4 regions of the Variovorax sp. PAMC26660 genome follow, and region 4 is predicted to be linked to each of the others. Evidence: predicted binding sites of a transcription regulator. Region 4 holds the regulator's gene; each other region holds the start of a gene.
What was found. Region 4 encodes LexA, which represses DNA repair genes until DNA is damaged. Its sites were predicted from a motif close to ACTGTATNNNNATACAGT; they were not measured.
Positions count from the first base shown of each region.

Region 1: H7F35_RS14610 (ATP-dependent helicase) is a predicted target of LexA. The motif match lies at 3,656-3,673, and genes of this name have one in related genera.
Region 2: H7F35_RS22405 (PA0069 family radical SAM protein) is a predicted target of LexA. The motif match lies at 1,904-1,921, and genes of this name have one in related genera.
Region 3: recA (recombinase RecA) is a predicted target of LexA. The motif match lies at 3,351-3,368, and genes of this name have one in related genera.

Region 1 covers NZ_CP060295.1:3,033,552-3,038,705, forward strand. The annotation lists gene H7F35_RS14590 (dipeptide ABC transporter ATP-binding protein) at 1-21, shown strand, start outside; gene H7F35_RS14595 (ABC transporter substrate-binding protein) at 58-1,689, shown strand; gene H7F35_RS14600 (5'-methylthioadenosine/adenosylhomocysteine nucleosidase) at 1,703-2,485, shown strand; gene corA (magnesium/cobalt transporter CorA) at 2,478-3,464, opposite strand; gene H7F35_RS14610 (ATP-dependent helicase) at 3,686-5,154, shown strand, end outside.
Region 2 covers NZ_CP060295.1:4,755,950-4,761,103, forward strand. The annotation lists gene H7F35_RS22390 (class I SAM-dependent methyltransferase) at 1-662, opposite strand, end outside; gene H7F35_RS22395 (thiol-disulfide oxidoreductase DCC family protein) at 729-1,160, opposite strand; gene H7F35_RS22400 (GbsR/MarR family transcriptional regulator) at 1,222-1,824, opposite strand; gene H7F35_RS22405 (PA0069 family radical SAM protein) at 1,945-3,039, shown strand; gene H7F35_RS22410 (Bug family tripartite tricarboxylate transporter substrate binding protein) at 3,071-4,057, opposite strand; gene H7F35_RS22415 (amino acid ABC transporter ATP-binding protein) at 4,066-4,818, opposite strand; gene H7F35_RS22420 (amino acid ABC transporter permease) at 4,821-5,154, opposite strand, start outside.
Region 3 covers NZ_CP060295.1:2,289,270-2,294,423, forward strand. The annotation lists gene H7F35_RS11075 (mandelate racemase/muconate lactonizing enzyme family protein) at 1-913, shown strand, start outside; gene H7F35_RS11080 (SRPBCC family protein) at 1,253-1,681, opposite strand; gene recX (recombination regulator RecX) at 1,665-2,123, opposite strand; gene recA (recombinase RecA) at 2,175-3,287, opposite strand; gene H7F35_RS11095 (MarR family winged helix-turn-helix transcriptional regulator) at 3,434-3,919, shown strand; gene H7F35_RS11100 (response regulator transcription factor) at 3,984-4,658, shown strand; gene H7F35_RS11105 (sensor histidine kinase) at 4,777-5,154, shown strand, end outside.
Region 4 covers NZ_CP060295.1:6,912,078-6,917,231, reverse strand. The annotation lists gene H7F35_RS32415 (MFS transporter) at 1-699, opposite strand, end outside; gene H7F35_RS32410 (D-2-hydroxyacid dehydrogenase family protein) at 704-1,711, opposite strand; gene H7F35_RS32405 (hypothetical protein) at 1,802-2,182, opposite strand; gene lexA (transcriptional repressor LexA) at 2,321-3,004, opposite strand; gene H7F35_RS32395 (asparaginase) at 3,078-4,040, shown strand; gene adk (adenylate kinase) at 4,076-4,732, opposite strand; gene kdsB (3-deoxy-manno-octulosonate cytidylyltransferase) at 4,869-5,154, opposite strand, start outside.

The DNA of each region.
Region 1 (5,154 bases), 3.5 Mb from region 4:
TCGATGGCGACGAATCCCTAGCAACCTGCTTTTTCAACCGTGTCCCAAGGAGTCCCCATGAAGACCCAGCCCACCGTTTCGCGCCGCTCACGAAAGCTGGCGCTTCTGGCACCGACAGCGCTTGCGGCCCTTACCCTGGCCTGTGGCGTCGTGTCTGCCAAGACGCTGGTGTATTGCGCAGAAGGCAGCCCGGAGAATTTCTATCCGGGCATGAACACCACCGGCACTTCGTTCGACGTGACCACGCAGGTCTACAACACCATCGTCGAGTTCGAGCGCGGCGGCACCAAGGTCGTGCCGGGCCTGGCCGAAAAATGGGACATCTCGCCCGACGGCACGGTCTACACCTTCCACCTGCGCAAGGGCGTGAAGTGGCACACCACCAGCAAGAGCTTCAAGCCCACGCGCGACTTCAACGCCGACGACTTCATCTTCATGATCGACCGGCAGTGGAAGGAGAGCGACCCCTTCTTCAAGGTCACGAGCCAGAACCACTCGTACTTCAACGACATGGGCATGCCCAAGCTGCTGAAGTCGGTGGACCGCATCGATGACTACACCGTCAAGATCACGCTGAACCAGGCCGAGGCGCCGTTCCTTGCGAACCTGGCCATGCAATACGCAGGCATCCAGTCGAAGGAATACGCCATTGCCATGCTCAAGGCCGGCACGCCCGAGAAGGTCGACCAGGACCCGATCGGCACCGGCCCCTTCTATCTTGTGCAGTACCAGAAGGACGCGATCATCCGCTTCAAGGCCTTCCCGCAGTACTGGGGCGGCAAGGCCAAGATCGACGACCTCGTGTTCGCGATCACGCCCGATGCCTCGGTGCGCTGGGCCAAGCTGCAAAAGGGCGAGTGCCATGTGATGCCCTACCCGAACCCGGCCGACCTCGACGCGATCCGCAAGGACCCGAACGTGCAGGTGCTGGAGCAGCCCGGCCTGAACGTGGGCTACCTGTCGTTCAACACCACGAAGAAGCCGTTCGACGACGTGCGCGTGCGCAAGGCCGTCAGCATGGCGATCAACAAGAAGGCCATCATCGACGGCGTGTACCTGACGACCGGCGTGGCCGCGAAGAACCCGATCCCGCCGAGCATGTGGTCCTACAACGACGCGGTGAAGGACGACCCGTACGACCCCGAGGCCGCCAAGAAGCTGCTGGCGCAGGCCGGCTTCCCCGACGGTTTCACGACCGACCTGTGGGCCATGCCTGTGCAGCGTCCGTACAACCCGAACGCCAAGCGCATCGCCGAGCTGATGCAGGCCGACCTGGCCAAGATCAACGTGAAGGCCGAGATCAAGAGCTTCGAGTGGGGCGAGTACCGCAAGCGCCTGCAGGCCGGCGAGCACCAGATGGGCATGATGGGCTGGACCGGCGACAACGGCGACCCGGACAACTTCCTCTACACGCTGCTGGGCTGCGCTTCGGCCAAGTCGGCCAGCGGCAGCAACGTGTCGAAGTTCTGCTACCAGCCGTATGAAGACCTCGTGGTGAAGGCCAAGAGCACGACCAAGCAAGCCGACCGCGATGCGCTCTACAAGAAGGCGCAAGTCATTTTCAAGGAGCAGGCGCCGTGGTTCACCATCGCTCACGCAGTGCAGTTGAAGCCGGTGCGCAAGGAAGTGATCGACTTCAAGCTGAGCCCCTTCGGCCGTCACACCTTCTACGGCGTGGACATGAAGTGATGGACGTGGCCGCATGAGTGGTGTCGCACCCGTCGCCATCGTGGCGGCCATGCACGAGGAACTGAGAGCGTTGCTCGCGCAGATGCCTGACGAGCAGCGTGTTCGTGTGGCCGGGCGCGACTTCTGGGTGGGCCATCTGCAGGGCCAGCCCGTGGTCGCGGTGCTGTCGCGCATCGGCAAGGTCGCTGCGGCGGTGACGGCCACGGTGCTGCTGGAGCGCTTCGGCGTGCGCGCGATCGTGTTCACCGGCGTGGCGGGTGGCCTGGCACCCGGTGTGAACGTCGGCGACGTGGTCGTTGCAACCGAGCTGCTGCAGCACGACATGGACGCCTCGCCGCTTTTCCCCAAACACGAGGTGCCGCTGATGGGCATGGCGCGCTTTGTGGCCGACGCGGCCATCGGCAACGCGCTGTCGGCCGTGGCGGCCGATGTGCTGCGCGACCCGGTGGCCTTGATCGGCCAGCAAGCCGTCGACGAGTTCAGCCTTCGGCAGCCCAGGGTGCACCGTGGCCTGCTGGTGAGTGGCGACCGTTTCGTATCGACCACGGCAGAGAGCGCAGCCTTGCAGCGCGATCTGCCCGATGCGCTCGCGGTCGAGATGGAAGGCGCGGCAATGGCACAGGTGTGCCACGACTACGGCGTGCCGTTCGCCGCGATGCGCACGATTTCAGACCGTGCCGACGATGCCGCGCACGGCGACTTCGCGCGCTTCGTGGTGGAGGTGGCGAGCCGCTACAGCCTCGCGCTGGTCGGCGCGTGGCTCGCCACGCTGCCTGCCGAGACCCCGGCTACTTGAGCCAGCCGCGCCGGCGGAAGTACCACATCGGCCCCAGCGCGCTCGCCGCCATCAGCACGAGGGCGTATGGATAGCCCATGGACCAGTCCAGCTCGGGCATGAACTTGAAGTTCATGCCGTAGATGCTCGCGATCAGCGTGGGCGGCAGCAGCGCCACGCTGGCCACCGAGAAGATCTTGATGGTCTTGTTCTGGTTGATGTTGATGAAACCGACGGTCGCATCCATCAGGAAGTTGATCTTGTCGAACAGGAAGGCCGTGTGGTTGTCCAGCGACTCGATGTCGCGCAGGATCTGCCGCGCTTCTTCGAACTGCTCGGCATTGAGCATCTTGCTGCGCATCATGAAGCTGACCGCGCGGCGCGTGTCCATCACGTTGCGGCGGATGCGGCCGTTCAAGTCTTCCTGCCGCGCGATGAGGCCGAGCACCTCGCCGGCCAGCTCGTCGGTGACGTTGCCCGAGAGCACTTTCTTGCCGGCCACTTCGAGTTCGTCGTAGATGTTCTCCAGCGTGTCGGCCGAGTATTCGGCGTCCGCGTCGAACAGCTTGAGCATCACTTCCTTGGCGTCTTCGATCAGCCCCGGTGCACGGCGTGCGCGCATGCGCAGCAGACGGAACACGGGCACGTCTTCGTCATGGATCGAGAACAGCACGCCGCGGCTGCGCAGGTCGGTGTTGTGCTGGTTGAGGATGAAGGCGACGCGCACGGTGCGCGGGTCTTCGTCGTCGTCGATCAGGAAGTCGGAGCGGATGTGCAGCTCGCCGTTGTCTTCCTCGTAGAAGCGGGCGGACTCCTCGATGTCCTCGTCCATCGCATCTTCGGGAATCGAGAGGCCGTAGTACTGCTTGATCCAGCGCTTTTCTTCGAGCGTGGGCGATTCGAGGTCGACCCAGATCGGCTGGAACTTGGAGAGCTCTTCGAGCGCCTCGATCTCTTCCTGGACGAGGCGGCCGTTGGCGAGCGTAAAGATATTGAGCATGGGCTCACTCCCGGGGATGACTGAACGATGGGCGAGGGAGGGGCGCTTTCAATTCCCGGGCCCGACGTGAGCGATCAGGCCGTCCGAAAGGGAGTTGAAAGCTGCCGAGACGGGGCGGTTTCCATGGGGACAGTCTCCAGTTGCAGCGAGGCGCGATTATGTCACTGGCCATTGGATGGCATCGAGGGTGGACTGGACAGGCATACAGTAAAGTCGCGCCCATGCAGACTGCTGCGCTCCCCGTTTTTTCCACCACCGCGACGACCCAGTCCGAGCGTCTTGCCGCGGCGCTGGCAACGCTCAATGAAGCGCAGCGCGCGGCGGTCGAGCATGGGGTGGGCGCGGCCGTGGGTGGCGACCATCGCCCGCTGCTCGTGATTGCCGGCGCGGGCTCCGGCAAGACCAGCACGCTGGCGCATCGGGTGGCGCATCTGATCGCGGGTGGCGTCGATCCGCAACGACTGCTGCTGCTGACTTTCTCGCGCCGTGCCGCGCAGGAAATGGGGCGCCGTGCGGGCCAGGTGCTGGGGCGGGTGCTCGGCCTGCAATCGGCGGTGCCGCCTGCGCTGCAATGGGCTGGCACCTTTCACGGCATCGGCGCGCGGCTGCTGCGCGAGTACGCACCGCAGATCGGCCTGGACGAGAACTTCACCATCCACGACCGGGGCGATGCCGAAGACCTGATGGGGCTGGTGCGGCACGAGCTGGGCCTGTCGTCCACCGTCAATCGTTTCCCGCGCAAGGGCACCTGCCTGTCGATCTACTCGCGCTGCGTCAACACCCGCGCGCCGCTGGCCGAGGTGCTCAAGGAATCCTTTCCCTGGTGCGACGAATGGGAGGCCGAACTCAAGAAACTGTTCGGTGGCTACGTGGAGGCCAAGCAGCAGCAGAACGTGCTCGACTACGACGACCTGCTGCTCTACTGGGCCGAGATGGTCGCCGAGCCCACGCTGGCCGCGCAGATCGGCGCGCGCTTCGACCATGTGCTGGTCGACGAATACCAGGACACCAACCTGCTGCAGGCCTCGATCCTGCTGGCGCTCAAGCCCGATGGCCGTGGCGTGACGGTGGTGGGCGACGACGCGCAGTCGATCTATTCGTTTCGCGGCGCGACGGTGCGCAACATCCTCGACTTTCCCTCGCAGTTCACGCAGGCGGCGCGCTTGGTCACGCTGGAGCGCAACTACCGTTCGACGCAGCCGATCCTCGATGTGTCGAACCGTGTGATCGCGCATGCGGCCGAGCGGCACGCCAAGACGCTCTGGACCGACAAGCCCTCGGCCGGCAAGCCGCTGCTGGTGCTCGTGCCCGACGATGCGGGGCAGGCGCGCTGGGTGGCCGACAAGGTGCTCGCGCATCGCGAGGGCGGGCTGGCGCTGAAGTCGCAGGCGGTGCTGTTCCGCACCTCGGCGCACAGCGCGGGGCTCGAACTCGAACTGGCGCGGCGCAACATCCCCTTCATGAAATATGGCGGCCTCAAGTTCCTGGAGGCCTCGCATGTGAAAGACCTGCTCGCGGTGCTGCGCTTTGCCCAGAACCCGCGCGGGCGCATGGCGGGCTTTCGCGTGACGCAGTTGATTCCGGGCATCGGGCCTGTCACCGGCACGCGGCTGCTCGATGCGATGGACCAGGCGGCCGATCCTGTCGCAGCGGTGCGCGATTTCGTGCCGCCGTCTGCAGCACGCGCGCA
Region 2 (5,154 bases), 2.2 Mb from region 4:
CAGCTGTCGGCCCACAGGCGATGCAGCCAGCCGGCGATGCGACCGGGCTTCTTGCGCAGCAGGAAACCGTCGATCACCACCAGCCGTGCGCCGGGCTTCAGCAGACGCGCGGCCTCGCGCACGAAGTCGACCTTGGCGGTGCCCTCGGCGTAGCAGGCGCTTTCGAGGGCCCAGGCGCCATCGGCCTGCGCGGCGGGCAGGCCGGTGCGCGTGTAGTCGGCTTCGATGTGCGCGACGCGATCGGCCACGCCGGCCTTGGCGTCGAGCCGCGCGGCGATGCCGTTTTGTACCGGTACGTTGGTCACTGTGACCGCATAGAGCGAAGCGTCGTCGCCGACCAGCGTGCGCGCGGTGGCGCCGGCGCCGCAGCCCAGGTCGAGTACGCAGCGGCGCTGCGAAGGGCTCGCCGCTTCATCGAGCTTGAGCGCCCGGCCGACCGCACGATTCATCTCCACCAGCATGCCTTCGCGCCGCAGCGGGTTGAGGCCGAGGCGCCAGAAGCCGAAGTGCATGTTGTAGCTCGGGCTCCAGGCGCTGTAGTCGACGGCGACCTCGGTGAAGTAGTCCTGCGTGTCTTCGCGTGTGATCGGCGAGGCCATCGCGGGTCGTGCCGCTTCGGACGTGCCGGGCATGCGGAAGTCGGGCTGGAAGACGTTGGGCATCGAGGCTCCTTCGGACGTTGGTTTCTTGTGATTCCCAGGGGGCGTGACAGCGTGATTCGTTCGTTCTCAGACGCGGCAGTTGTCGTCTGCGCAGGTGACCGGCGCGATGGCGCCACGTCCCACGAGCCGCGCGACAAGCCATCGCGGCAGCCGGTAGCGGTTGCGCGCGAGCCCGGCGTAGGCACGATCGGCCAGCGCCCCGACGAGCGGCAGGTCAAGCAGGAAGCCGCCAGCCGGCAGGCCCACCGCCGTGCGGCAGGCGCGGATGGCGCCGACGCCGGACAGCACGCGGCCGCTGGCATCGACCGCGTGCATCGCCGTCATCAGCGCTTCACGCGGGGCCGGGCCGCCTGAGAAGTCGGTGGGCGAGCAATCGACAAGATCCAGCCGACCGGCTGCGTCGCGCGCCTTCATGGCGCCCATTTCGGCCACGCAAAGCGCGCAGGTGGCGTCGAAGTAGACGGTGAGCGGGTACGTGACGAGGGCGGTGCTGGTCATGGCGTTCTTTTTTCTCGATATTTCAGTTGAAACAGAAATTGATAGGCAAAAAAAAGAGAACTCAGATCATCGGAAGACTGGCGTGGTGCGCGTCGGGGTCTTCGCCCTTGCCACCGCTGCCACCCTTGTCCGTGGACGCGGCATCACCACGCACGAACTTCTGCACGCTGGCACCCAGTGTCAGCACCTTGTCGAGCGTGCCGGGCGACAGCCGCAGCATCTCGTCGGCCCAGGTCGCGAGCTTGTCCATGAGTTCCATGGTGGATCGGATGCGGTCCTGCGCGTCGGCCGGTTCCTTCTGGAAGTCGGGGCTGGTGACCAGCTCGCGCAGCATGCGGACCGTGGGGTCGAACTCGCGCTCCTTGCGCTCGCGAACGACCGTGCGGAACAGTTCCCACACGTCGACGCTGGTCTCGAAATAGTCGCGGCGGTCGCCCATGGTGTGGGTGACGCGCACGAGATTCCAGGCCTGCAGTTCTTTCAGGCTGTTGCTGACGTTGGAGCGCGCAACGCCCAGCGTGTCGGACAGCTCTTCGGCGTGCATCGGCTTGCCGTGGGCGAAGAGCAGTGCGTGGATTTGCGAGACGGTGCGGTTGACGCCCCACATGGACCCCATTTCGCCCCAGTGCAGGACGAACTTGCGTTGAATGTCAGTGAGTTCCATGGCCGTGAGTTTAGGATTTCCTATATTTCTGTCAATAGAGAAATGTAAAAACAGAGTGGTGCCTGCGAATCGGTGGAATACTGTATGAATAAACAGTAAATTCCACGCGAAGGATTTGCCATGCCCGCTGCCCAGGTTCCCATTCACATCATCAAGGGCCGTGGTGCGGCCACGCGGCTGGCGCACCGTTTCTCGAAGGACGAGCGCGACGCCTTCGACGACGGCTGGGGCACGCTCGAAGACGGCGCCGCCGAGGCCGAAGGCCTGATGCCGATTGCGACCGAAGTGCGCTTCGAGGACGTGAAGTCGGTGCTTACCGAAAACGACTCGCCCGACATCTACTTCGACCGCGCGCTCAATCCTTATCGCGGCTGCGAACACGGCTGCATCTACTGCTTTGCGCGGCCCACGCACAGCTACCTGAACCTTTCGCCCGGCCTGGACTTCGAGACCAAGCTGATCGCCAAGCGCAACATCGTCGAGGTGCTGCGCGCCGAACTCGGGCGCAAGAGCTATCGGCCGAGCCAGATCGCGATCGGCACCGCCACCGACTGCTACCAGCCCATCGAGCGCGAGTTGCGGCTCACGCGCTCGGTCATCGAACTGCTGAAAGAAGTGCGGCATCCCTTCGCGCTGGTCACCAAGTCGAGCGCGATCGAACGCGACCTCGACCTGATCGCGCCGATGGCGGCCGAGCACCTGGCGGCCGTGTACATCACCATCACCACGCTCGACGGCGAACTGGCCCGCAAGCTGGAGCCGCGCGCGGCCGCGCCGCATCGGCGCCTGCGCACCATCCGCACGCTGGCCGAGGCGGGCGTGCCGGTGGGCGTGAGCGTGGCGCCGCAGATTCCCTTCGTCACCGAAGACATGGAGCATGTGCTCGAAGCGGCATGGGAGGCGGGTGCACGCCGCGCCTTCTACACGGTGGTGCGGCTGCCATGGGAAGTGGCCCCGCTGTTCAAGGAATGGCTGGAGCTGCACTACCCGCAGCGCGCGGACCGCATCATGGCGCGCATCCACGACATGCGCGGCGGCAAGGACTACGACGCCGACTTCGCCACGCGCATGAAGGGCAGCGGGCTGTGGGCCGACCTGATCCACCAGCGCTTCCAGAAGGCGACGAATCGCCTGGGCTTCAACCGCGAGCGGATTCCGCTGGACCTCACCGCGTTCCGACCACCTGGCGCTGTGGGGCAGGGCAACCTTTTCTGACGCTCGCAGGCCGCCGGTCGCGCTCGCAAGCTCACTCCATCGTGGCGCCTGAGTTGCGAACCAGTTCCGCGGCCTCTGGCATCTGCTTTCTGACGAACAGCCAGTATTCGTCGATCGACAGCGGCCTGGCCGCAAGCGCGCCTTGGTCGGCGAACTGCTTCTGGATCTCCCGGCTCTCGATGGTCTTGATCAGCGCGGCGTTCAGCGTGTTCAGCGCAGGGCGCGGTGTGTTGGCGGGCGCGACGAGCCCGTACCAGCTGTCTGTGTAGAAGCCCGCCACGCCCGCTTCCTCGAAGGTGGGCACGTCGGGCAGGGCAGGCAGACGCTGTCGGGCCGCCACGGCCAGTGCACGCAGCTTTCCTGAACGAATGAAAGGAGTCGCTCCCGTGGTGATGATCGTGTCCACACGGCCCGCGATCAGTTCGACCATTGCCGGGGCCGTGCCCTTGAACGGTATGTGCGTCATATCGACGCCGGTGAGCTTCCTGAATGCGGCGGCGGCCATGTGCTGCGAAGAGCCGACGCCGGCCGAGCCGTAGTTCAGCTTGCCCGGGTTCGCCCGCGCGAACTGGACGAGGTCGTGCATCGTGTGGAACGCAGACGCCACGGGCACCAGCAAAGTCCCGGGCGACGTGCTGATCATGCCGACGGGAGCGAAGTCTTCCATGGGGCGGTAGCCGAGCTTCGGGTACAGCGCCGAGTTCCACCCATGTGATGCAACCGTGGCGAGCATGAGGGTGTAGCCATCGGGCCTGGCCCTTGCGACGAACTCGGAGCCGATGTTTCCGCCCGCACCCGGCCGGTTGTCCACGATGAGCTGCTGGCCGAGCAGCACCGACATCTGCGCGGCGATGGGCCTGGCCACGTTGTCCGCCGGGCCGCCGGCCGGCCATCCCACGACCAGGGTGATGGGGCGCGTGGGGTAGCCGGTCTGTGCGCGGACGCTCGCATGCGCTGCGCCGAGGGCGGCAAGGGCCACGCAGATCTGCCTGCGATTGAATCCGGAGGTGGTCTTCATGTTGTCTCCTAGTGCGAACGCAGGTCTGCCAGAAATTTGCGTGCGCGCTCGGTGCCAGGGTTGGAGAAGAAGCTCGTCGGTGAACCGGTCTCCAGCAGGCAACCCTGGTCCATGAACCAGACCTGGTCTGCCACCTCGCGCGCGAAGTTCATCTCGTGCGTCACGCACATCATCGTCATGCCGTCGCGGGCCAGCGACTTCATCACCTGCAGCACCTCGCCGACCATCTCGGGGTCAAGCGCGCTCGTCGGTTCGTCGAAGAGGATGGCCGGCGGATCCATCGCGAGCGCCCGGGCGATGGCCACGCGTTGCTGTTGGCCGCCCGACAACTGGCCCGGAAATGCGTCCGCCTTGGAAGCCAGGCCCACACGCTCGAGCAATTCGAGCGCGCGAGCCCTGGCCTGTGCGCGCTTCTGCTTGCGAACGTTCACAGGGCCCAGCATGATGTTCTGGGCCACCGACAGATGCGGAAACAGGTTGAAGCTCTGGAACACGAAGCCCACGTGGCTGCGAAATCTGTTGATGTCGAGCGATGGCGCGTTCACGTCCTGGCCGTCGAAACGGATGGTGCCGCCCTGGATGGTCTCCAGGCGGTTCACGGTGCGTATCAGCGTCGACTTACCGGACCCCGAAGGGCCGCAGACCACGACGACTTCGCCCTTGCGAACCTCCGCGCTGATGTCGTTCAGCGCGCGGTAGTCGCCATACCACTTGTTCACGAGATCGAAGGCGATGAGGGCAGGAGTGGGGGTCGAAGACATGTTCATGCGGCTTGCTCGGGTGCGATGGGCCCGGCGGCAGCGGGCGCAAGACCCGTCGCCGGCCGGAAGGTGCCTTCGCGCCGCGTGGCAATGCGGCGCTCCAGGAAGCGTGCCAGCCGCGTCAGCGAGAAGCACAGGCAGAAGTAGATGGCCGCAAGAATGAAGTACACCTGAAACGGCTGCGTCATGAGCGAGCTGTTGATCTGGTTGGCCGCGAACGTCACTTCGTTCACGCTGATCACGTAGCCCAGCGAGGTCTCCTTGATGGTGGAGACGAACTGGCTGACCAGCGCCGGCACCATGTTGTAGAGCGCCTGCGGCAGCAAGACCTTCGTC
Region 3 (5,154 bases), 2.8 Mb from region 4:
TCTGGTGCCACGCCTGATCGGGCGCGATCCGCAGCAGTACGAGGCGATCTGGCGTGACCTGTTCTTCCACACGCACGCCACCGCGGTCGGCGCCATCACCAGCCTGGCTCTGGCGGCCATCGACACCGCGCTGTGGGACCGCAATGCGCGTGCCGTCAACCTGCCGCTGTGGCGACTGGCCGGCGGTGCGCAGTCGCGCGTACCGGTCTACACCACCGAAGGCGGCTGGCTGCACATCGAGCCGGCGCAACTGGTCGAGCAGACGCTCGCAGCCAAGGCCGACGGTTTTCTCGGCGCGAAGATCAAGGTCGGCAAGCCGCATGTGGCGCAGGACATTGCGCGCCTGTCGGCCGTGCGCGAGGCGGTCGGCGCTGATTTCGAGCTGATGGTCGATGCCAACCAGAGCTTCACCGTGGCCGAAGCCATTCGCCGTGCGCGCCAGTACGCGCTGCTCGATCTCGCATGGTTCGAGGAGCCGATGCCGGCCGAACATGTGCGCGGGCATGCGCAACTGCTGGCCAGCACCAGCGTACCGATCGCGGTGGGCGAGTCGATGTACCACCCGTCGCAGTTCGCCGAATACATCCAGCAGGGCGCTTGCTCCATCGTGCAGGCCGACGTGGCGCGTGTGGGCGGCATCACGCCATGGCTGAAGATTGCGCATCTGGCCGAAGCCCACAACATCGCGATGTGTCCGCACTTCCTGATGGAGCTGCATGTGAGCCTGTGCGCGGCGGTGCCGAATGCGCGCTGGGTCGAATACATCCCGCAGCTCGACGACCTGACCACGAGCCGGCTGCGTATCGAGGATGGCCATGCGGTGGCACCTGAGACGCCGGGGCTCGGCATTGAGTGGGACGTCGATCAGCTCAAGGCGCGGCGCAAGTTCGCGCCGATTGTGGTTCGCGGCTGAGCTTGTTTGGCGTTGGGGTGCTGCTGTTCAGGGCGGCACTCACGCCGACACGGTGCTCTTTTTCGCGAATGTCCCCCGCTTCGCTCCTCCTTTATTTCGCGAAAAAGAGCCCCGTATCGACGTGAGCGCTCAGAGCACTTGTTGATCGGCGATCACCAGCAGCGTGCCCTTGTGCGAATGGCACCGGGTGCTCCCCGCAGCGAAATAAAGGAGGAGCGAAGCGGGGGACATTCGCACAGGGGAGCACCCGGTGTCATTCGCACTCGCCCTGAATGCACCCGCCCCGAACAGCAGCGCCAAGAACGCGCCCGGCCCATGAACAGCCTCCAAAAGGCCGAGTCAGCCAGCTTCAAGCAGATGCCGCAGCGCCTGCAGGTCACGCGCAATCCATTCCGCATCGCGCTCAAAGGCTGCATCGTCCATGTGCGGCTGGCGCAACAGCGTGAACTGCAACTCACAAGCGCCCGGCGCCACGCCGATCACTCGAAACGGCAGGTAGACCTCAGGCACACCTTCAGGCGCGACCCAGTGATCAAGAACGCCAAAGTCGTTGGACGGCGCAAAACGCATGTGAGCGTCACCGCTCTCGGGCGTTTTCACAATCCAGTGGTCGCCGTAGCGAACCAGTGCGCTCTTGGCCAGGCCGCTCGCCCAATCAGGCAAGCGCGCCGGATCGGCAGCCAACGCATAAGCGCGACGCCATTCGCAGGCCACGCGCTGCGTGACGACGCGGGACTGCACGGTGAGGTCTTCATTCGTCTGCTTCATCGAAGTCGCTCCTGAGGACTTTGGCCACCACCGCGCCCGAAAAACCGCGCGCCAGCAGAAACCGCATTTGCTTGGCCCGCTCCTTGGCGTCAGCGGGCGCTGCGTCGAAGCGGCGACGCCACAGCGCCGTGGCGCGTTCGACTTCCGTGTCTTGCAAGCCGGCCACCGCTTCGGCGATGGCCTCGGGCGCAATGCCCTTGGCCTGCAACTCCTGCCGCACCCGCAACGCGCCCGAGCGGGCGGCGCGCTGGTTCAGCACCGAAGCCACCACACGCGGCTCGCTGATGAAATCCTTGGCGGCCAGTTCGTCGAGCGCGCGGGCCAGCGTGCCGGGCTCTTCTTCATGCTTGGCCAGCTTGCGCTCCAGCTCCGCGCGCGAATGCTCGCGCTGGCTCAGGAGCCGCAGCGCGCGGCCTTTGAGGGAAGGGGCTGCGAAAGCCATGCGGGGGTCGCTCGCGCGGCCCGCGCAACTTGCGAAGGGCCGCCGTCGAACTTACTCTGCCGCTGCCTTGTCGGCCTTCGGCGCCTTGGCGGGCTTCTCGGCCTTTTCGGGCTCTGCACCGGCATCGGCGGCCAGCAGCGGAATGCCCAGCGACTCGCGCACCTTGTTCTCGATCTCGCGCGACAGCTCGGGGTTCTCGCGCAGGAACTCACGGGCGTTGTCGCGGCCCTGGCCGATTTTTTCGCCGTTGTAGGCGTACCAGGCGCCCGACTTGTCGACGATCTTGGCGGTGACGCCCATGTCGATGATTTCGCCTTCGCGGCTGATGCCCTCGCCGAACAGGATGTCGAACTCCGCCGTCTTGAACGGAGGGCTGACCTTGTTCTTCACCACCTTCACCTTGGTTTCGTTGCCGATGGCTTCGTCGCCCTTCTTGATGGTGCCGATGCGGCGGATGTCCAGGCGCACCGAGGCGTAGAACTTCAGCGCATTGCCGCCGGTGGTGGTTTCGGGCGAGCCGAACATCACGCCGATCTTCATGCGGATCTGGTTGATGAAGATGACCATGCAGTTGGTCTTCTTGATCGTGGCCGTGAGCTTGCGCAGCGCCTGGCTCATCAGGCGGGCCTGCAGGCCGGGCAGCGAGTCGCCCATTTCGCCTTCGATTTCGGCCTTGGGCGTGAGCGCGGCGACCGAGTCGATGACGATCAGGTCGACGGCGCCCGAGCGCACCAGCGAGTCGACGATTTCGAGCGCCTGCTCGCCGGTGTCGGGCTGGCTGATCAGCAGGTCGGACAGGTTCACGCCGAGCTTCTGGGCGTACTGCACGTCGAGCGCATGTTCGGCGTCGACGAAAGCGCAGGTGCCGGCCTGCTTTTGCATTTCGGCGATGACCTGCAGCGTGAGCGTGGTCTTGCCCGAGGATTCCGGGCCGTAGATTTCGATCACACGGCCGCGCGGCAGGCCGCCGACGCCCAGGGCGATGTCCAGGCCCAGCGAGCCGGTGGAGACCACCTGGATGTCTTCGAGCGCTTCACCTTCGCCCAGCCGCATGATCGTGCCCTTGCCGAACTGCTTTTCGATCTGGGCCAGCGCGGCCTGCAGGGCCTTGGCCTTTTCACTGTTGGCGACCGAGATGCTTGCGCCCTTGACGACTGCGTCCATGTGGAAATCTCCTTGAAAATCAACGGTTGGTGTTCGGTTTCATCCATCTGCTTTTAACCACAGGCTGGATGCTTGAACAGTAGTGTAGAGGCTGGTTGTTTTGAGTAAACTCATTTTTTGGTCAGTTTGCTTTACCATTCGGCGCCATGTCCGAAGCCGCTTTCCCGACCGATCCCGATGCCTGGCGGCAGACCCACCTGGGCCGTCTGCTGGGCCATGCGATGCGCCGCTTCGACGAGCGCGTGCTGGCACTGATGGCGCACGACCTCGACGTGCCGCTGGCCCTGTCGAACCTCGCCGCCCGCGCCCAGGTGAGCGCCGCGCACGTGCACATCACGCGGCACCTGGCGCGCGAGGGTTCGCGCCTGACCGAGCTGGCCGAGCGCGCCGGCATGACCAAGCAGGCGATGGGCGCGCTGGTCGACCAGTGCGAGGCCTGGGGGCTGGTCACGCGCGGGCCCGATCCGCTCGATGCGCGCGCGCGCCGCGTGCTCTTCACCACCGACGGCCTGGCCTGGCTCGACGCCTTCCGCAGCGCGGTGACGCAGGCCGAGCGCGAGTTCCGCAGCAGCGTCGGCGATGACATCGCCACCGTGGTAACCATCGGACTGGAAGCCTACACAGCGGGCTAGACTCCGCCTGAGAGACAAATGCGAACGGCGCCGGCGCGGCGCCCGAACCGGCCGGAGGTGGCACATGAGAATTCTGATTGCCGAAGACGACCAGGTGCTGGCCGATGCCCTGCTGCGCAGCCTGCGCACTTCGGGCGCGGCGGTCGACCACGTGGCGAACGGCTCGCAGGCCGACACCGCGCTCATGACCCATGACGAATTCGACCTGCTGATCCTCGACCTCGGGCTGCCCAGCCTGCACGGCATCGAGATCCTCAAGCGCCTGCGCGCGCGCGGCTCGCAACTGCCGGTGCTGGTGCTGACCGCAGCCGACAGCGTGGAAGAGCGCGTGAAAGGCCTGGACCATGGCGCCGACGACTACATGGCCAAGCCCTTCAGCCTGCAGGAACTCGAAGCACGCGTGCGCGCCCTCACGCGGCGCGGCATGGGCACCACCAGCAACGCGATCCGCCACGGCCCGCTGGTCTACGACCAGGCCGGCCGCGTGGCCACCATCGACGGCAAGATGATCGAGCTGTCGGCTCGCGAACTCGGCCTGCTCGAAGTGCTGCTGCAGCGCGCCGGCCGGCTGGTCAGCAAAGACCAGTTGGTCGACCGGCTGTGCGAATGGGGCGAAGAGGTGAGCCTCAACGCCATCGAGGTCTACATCCACCGGCTGCGCAAGAAGATCGAGAAGGGGCCGGTGCGCATCGCGACCGTTCGCGGATTGGGCTACTGCCTGGAAAAGATCCAGTCCTGATGTGCCCGTACCTGCGGGAAATGCCGCGGAACCGGCTTCGCCGCGCCGCAAGCGGCATTGCCACCGGTAGAGGGTTGGCGGGGCGACACGAAGTGCGCGAAGCCCGGGGGCGAGTCAAGTGAAGCTGTTCCAGCGCGCCCAGCGCTCCCTGTTCGGCGAAATCCTCGACTGGATGCTCACGCCGCTGCTGCTGCTGGTGCCGGTGAGCATCGGCGTCACCTGGCTGGTGGCGCAGGGCATCGCCAACGCGCCCTTCGACCGCGCGCTCGAACACAACATCAAGGCGCTGGCCGAACTGGTGACGGTGAAGGAGGGCGAAACGCAGTTCGCGCTGTCGCAATCGGCACGCGAGATCCTTCGGGCCGACGATGCCGGCCACGTGTACTACCAGTTGGTCGACGGCCACGGCGCGCTGCTCGGCGGCGAGCGCGATCTGCCGCATCCCAATGTCGACGAGCCGCCGGGCCCGAACGTCGTGCTGCTGCACAACAGCGAG
Region 4 (5,154 bases):
CTTGAGGATCGGGCCGAAATAGCTGAAGAGCACGAACTGGCCGGCCCCTTGCAACGCCGTGACCGAGACGATGCCCATCAGCACCGGACTGCGCAGCACGCGCGACCACGCGGCGGCCGTCAGCGCGGCTGGGCGAATGCCCTGGGGAAGGGTGAGCCAGATCGACGCGGCGCTCACGATACTCAGCGCCGCAATCGCCATGAAGGCCATCCGCCAGCCCAGGTGGCCGCCGATCAGCGCGCCGATGGGCAGGCCCAGCACCGAGGCCATCGACCAGCCCAGAAAGACGAAGGTCACGGCCCGCCCGCGCTGCTCAGGCGGCACGAGCATGCCGGCGCAGGCGGCGGCCTGTGGCGTGAAGATCGCGGGGGCGATCACCGTGAGCATGCGCATTGGCAGCAGGGTGCCGAAGCTCGGCATCAGCGCCGAGAGTGCGTGCCCTGCGGCGTACCAGAGCAGGGTCAGGGCCAGCAACTGCCGGCGGTCCCAGCCGGCGACCGCGGCGGCCAGCAGCGGCGCGCCAATGCACATCACCGCTGCCGCGGCCGCGATCAGTTGGCCCGCGGTTGCGACACTGACGGCGAGAGATGTGCTGATTTCATTGAGCGTGCCCGGCACGACCATCACGCCCGTGCCGATCACGAAGTTGCCGGCCAGCAGCGCCCAGAGCGCGCCCCGCGGCGCGGGCTGCCGACTCATGAATTCACCGGCGAACCTGCAGCGCGCCTGGATTCACGATGTTCGTGGGATTGCCGTTGATGTAGCTCACGACGTTGTCGAACGCCTGGCCGAAATAGCTCTCGTAGCTTTCCTGCTCGACATAGCCGATGTGCGGCGTGCAGATGCAGTTTTCCAGCCGCAGCAGGGCATGGCCTTGCAGCGGCGGCTCGCTCTCGAACACGTCGATGGCCGCCAGGCCCGGGCGCCCGCGATTGAGCGCGGCAAGCAGGGCATCGGCTTCGACCAGCTCGGCGCGGGAGGTGTTGACGAACAGCGCCGTCGGCTTCATGCGCGAGAGGTCTTCCAGCGTGATGAGGCCGTTGGTTTCTTCGTTCAGCCGCAGATGCACCGACAGCACGTCGGCCTGGGCAAAGAATTCGTGGCGGTTCTGCGCCACCTGAAAGCCGTCGGATCGGGCCTTGGCGCAGCTCGCTTCGCGGCCCCAGATCACGACCTGCATGCCGAATGCCTGCCCGTAGCGCGCGACCAGTTGGCCGATGCGGCCATAGCCCCAGATGCAGAGCGTCTTGCCCTTGAGCACCGAGCCGAGCCCGAAGTTGGGTGGCATCGAGGCCGACTTGAGCCCCGATTGCTGCCACGCCCCGTGCTTGAGGTTGCTGATGTACTGCGGCAGTCGGCGCATGGCCGCCATGATCAGAGCCCATGTGAGCTCTGCAGGCGCCTGGGGGGAGCCAGTGCCTTCGGCCACCGCAACGCCCCGCTCGGTGCAGGCCGTGACGTCGATGTGGCCACCGACCCGTCCGGTTTGCGAAATGAGCTTGAGCTTGGGCAGCTTTTCGATCAGCTGGCGCGAAATCTGGCTGCGCTCTCGGATCAGCACGATCACGTCGGCATCCTTGAGGCGAACCGAGAGTTGTCCGATGCCTTTGACCGTGTTGGTGTAGACCTTGGCCGCGTACGCGTCCAGCTTGGCGGCACAGCGCAATTTGCGCACGGCGTCCTGGTAGTCGTCGAGGATCACAATGTTCATGGCGTGCCATTGTGCCTCGCAGCATTGGGATGTCGCGCCTGTGAACGTTTGGATACCCACCCCAGAAGGCTTTCGCAGGGGTGTTCGGGCTCAGTGCAGGTGTGCCGAACGGGGGGCGGTGGCCATGATTTCCGCCGTTTCGAGCGCCGCCAGTCGGTCGAGTTCTGCGCACACATCGGCCATGCGGCCCGAGATCACGACACGGTTGTTGGTGCGTTGTGAGCCCTGCCGGTCAATCACGCGAACCACGCGCAGCGGGCGTGCCGGTGCGGCGGCTGCCGTTGGCGACGTGGCGGCGTTGGCAGACCGGGTGGTGCAGGCGGGACGCACTGCGACGTAGCGCAGCCCGGCCGAGGTTTCGCTGTGGTCGAGCTTGTCCAGCCGGTGAGGGCGGCGAGCCGGCATCAGGCGGCTGGCGAGCGATTGCAGCGGCATCCAGAAATCAGCGATGGCGAGGAGGGCGATTCCCATGTGAACTCCAAAAAAATATGAGGTTGAACACAGGCAGGATTTCTTGAATCGGCCGCGACAGGGTGATGGCGACTTCGCGCCATACGCCCGCCACCTGTTGCGGCCGGATGGGGTGCTGCTGCAAGCAGGCCGTGCGGCCTACATCAGCATGGTGTTGCGGATGAGTCCGACAGCGAGGCCTTCGATTTCGAAAGGTTCGCCGGGCTGGACGATGATGGTCGGGTAGTCGGGGTTTTCGGCGTGCAGCTCGATCACCAGCTTGTTGCGCTTCAGGCGCTTGACCGTGACTTCGTCGCCAAGGCGCGCCACCACGATCTGGCCGTTGCGCGCTTCCTTGGTGGCCTGCACGGCGAGCAGGTCGCCGTCCATGATGCCGGCGTCGCGCATCGACATGCCGCGCACCTTGAGCAGGTAGTCGGGCTGGCGCTGGAACAGCGTGTTCTCGACGTAGTAGGTCTGGTCGATGTGCTCTTGCGCCAAGATGGGCGAGCCGGCTGCGACGCGACCGATGAGCGGCAGCGCCAATTGCGCCATGCCGGGCAGCGAGAGCGAGAACTGGCCGCCTTCGCGATGGCGTGTTTCGTTGAGCGAACGCAACGCGTCGCCCTTGAGGCGGATGCCGCGCGAGGTGCCGCTGACGAGTTCGATCACACCCTTGCGGGCGAGCGCCTGCAGGTGTTCTTCGGCGGCGTTGGCCGACTTGAACCCCAGCTCGTTGGCGATTTCGGCGCGCGTTGGCGGCGCACCGGTACGTGCGATGGCGCTCTGGATCAGGTCCAGGATCTGCTGCTGGCGGGCTGTAAGCTTCACGGCGAACTGCATATGTGGTTCCTTGCGGCACTGGCTATTTATCCAGTGCCTGTATTTTTAACCAGTTTTTAGAAGTTGACAAGCCATGGCCAATGCCCCTTTGTCCGAGTTGCGTCGCGTGGTGGTTCTGGGCACCGGCGGAACCATTGCCGGCCGGGCGGCCAGCAGCGGCGACAACATCGGCTACACCGCCGGGCAGGTGGGGGTGGCCGACCTGCTGGGCGGCATCGAGGCGCCAGAGGGCGTGACGCTGGTGGCGGAGCAGGTGGCGCAGGTCGACAGCAAGGACATGTCGCTCGACATCTGGCAGAAACTTGCGCAGCGCTGCGTGCATTGGCTGGCGCAGCCCGATGTGGTCGGGGTGGTGATCACGCATGGCACCGACACCTTGGAGGAAACGGCGTTCTTCCTGCATTCGGTGATTGCGTCGGCCAAACCTGTAGTGCTGACCTGCGCGATGCGCCCGGCCACAGCCCTGGCGCCGGACGGCCCTCAGAACGTGCGTGACGCCATCGTGGTGGCGGCAACGGCCGGTGCGCATGGCGTGACGGTGGTTTGCGCCGGCACGGTCCACAGTGGCGTGGATATTCAAAAGGTGCACACCTATCGGCTCGATGCCTTCGCCTCGGGCGATGCCGGCCCGATCGGCTACGTGGAAGAAGGAGCGGTGCGCCGTGTCAGGGCGTGGCCCGAAGGTGCCGCGCTCGAGGCCTCGAAAGCCCTGGATGCCGTGGGTCAGTGGCCCCGCGTCGAGATCGTCATGAGCCACGCTGGCGCAAGCGGTGCGCTCGTCGATGCGCTGCTGCAGGTTGGGGGCGCCGAGCCTGTGCGTGGGCTGGTTCTGGCTGCGACCGGCAACGGCACGCTGCACCATGCGCTGGAAGCGGCAGCGCTCAAGGCGCAAGACCGTGGTGTTGCCGTGCTGCGTGCCACGCGATGTGCCAACGGACGCATCCTGCCCAGGCCGGACGACCGGCTGCGCGATGCCGGCGCGCTCACGCCGGTGAAGGCGCGCATCGCGCTGATGCTGGAATTGCTGGGGAAATAAAAACCGCCCTGTCGAAGGGCGGCCGGAAAGTCAGATCAGCTGCTCAGCGCAGCCAGTGCACGTTGCGTGATTTCATCGACCGTGCCCACGCCCTTGATGGCGCGGTATTTCGGCGCGGCGGCCGGATCGGTCTTGGCCCAGGCCGAGTAGTAGTCGACCAGCGGGCGCGTCTGCTGGCTGTAGACGTCGAGCCGCTTGCGCACGGTTTCTTCCTTGTCGTCCTCGCGCTGGATCAGCTCTTCGCCGGTCACATCGTCCTTGCCTTCGATCTTGGGCGGATTGAATTTGACGTGGTACGTGCGGCCTGAGGCAGGGTGTGAGCGGCGACCGCTCATGCGCTCGATGATGTCGCTGAAGGGCACATCGATTTCAAGCACGTAGTCGAGCTTGACGGCTGCCGCCTTCATGGCGTCGGCCTGCGGAATGGTGCGCGGGAAACCGTCGAACAGAAAGCCGCTGGCGCAGTCGGCCTGTGCGATGCGTTCTTTCACGAGATTGATGATCAGGTCGTCGCTGACCAGTGCGCCGGCGTCCATGACGGCCTTGGCCTGCAGCCCCAACGGCGTGCCGGCCTTGACGGCGGCGCGCAGCATGTCGCCGGTCGAGATTTGAGGGATGCTGTATTTCTGGCAGATGAAGGCCGCTTGCGTGCCTTTGCCCGCTCCGGGCGCGCCCAGCAAAATTAGTCTCATGGTGTCCTCGGACGGTTCTTAGATTTTGTGTCGCGCCGAGCGTCGGCCCGAAGGCTGGGCAAGGCGGAGTTGCATCGAGGATAGCACGCGTGCCAGTGAGGATTTTCCCTTGTCTTCACTCGGGCGACACCTCGCCTCAGGGGGAGGTTTTCGCTGCAAAGACCGCGCGCACGCGAGCCAGGTCTTCGGGGGTGTCGATGCCGGGGCCGGGTGCGACATGGCTCACATGCACTGCAATGCGATGCCCGTGCCACAGCGCGCGCAACTGCTCGAGTGCTTCGGTCGCTTCGACGGGGGACGGTGGCAGCGATGGAAACTTGCGCACGAAGCCCGCGCGATAGCCGTAGATACCGATGTGGCGCAAGGGGGCCGGAGTCGGCAGCACGGTCGGCGCCGCGCCGTTGACGGAGCCGTCGCGCCAC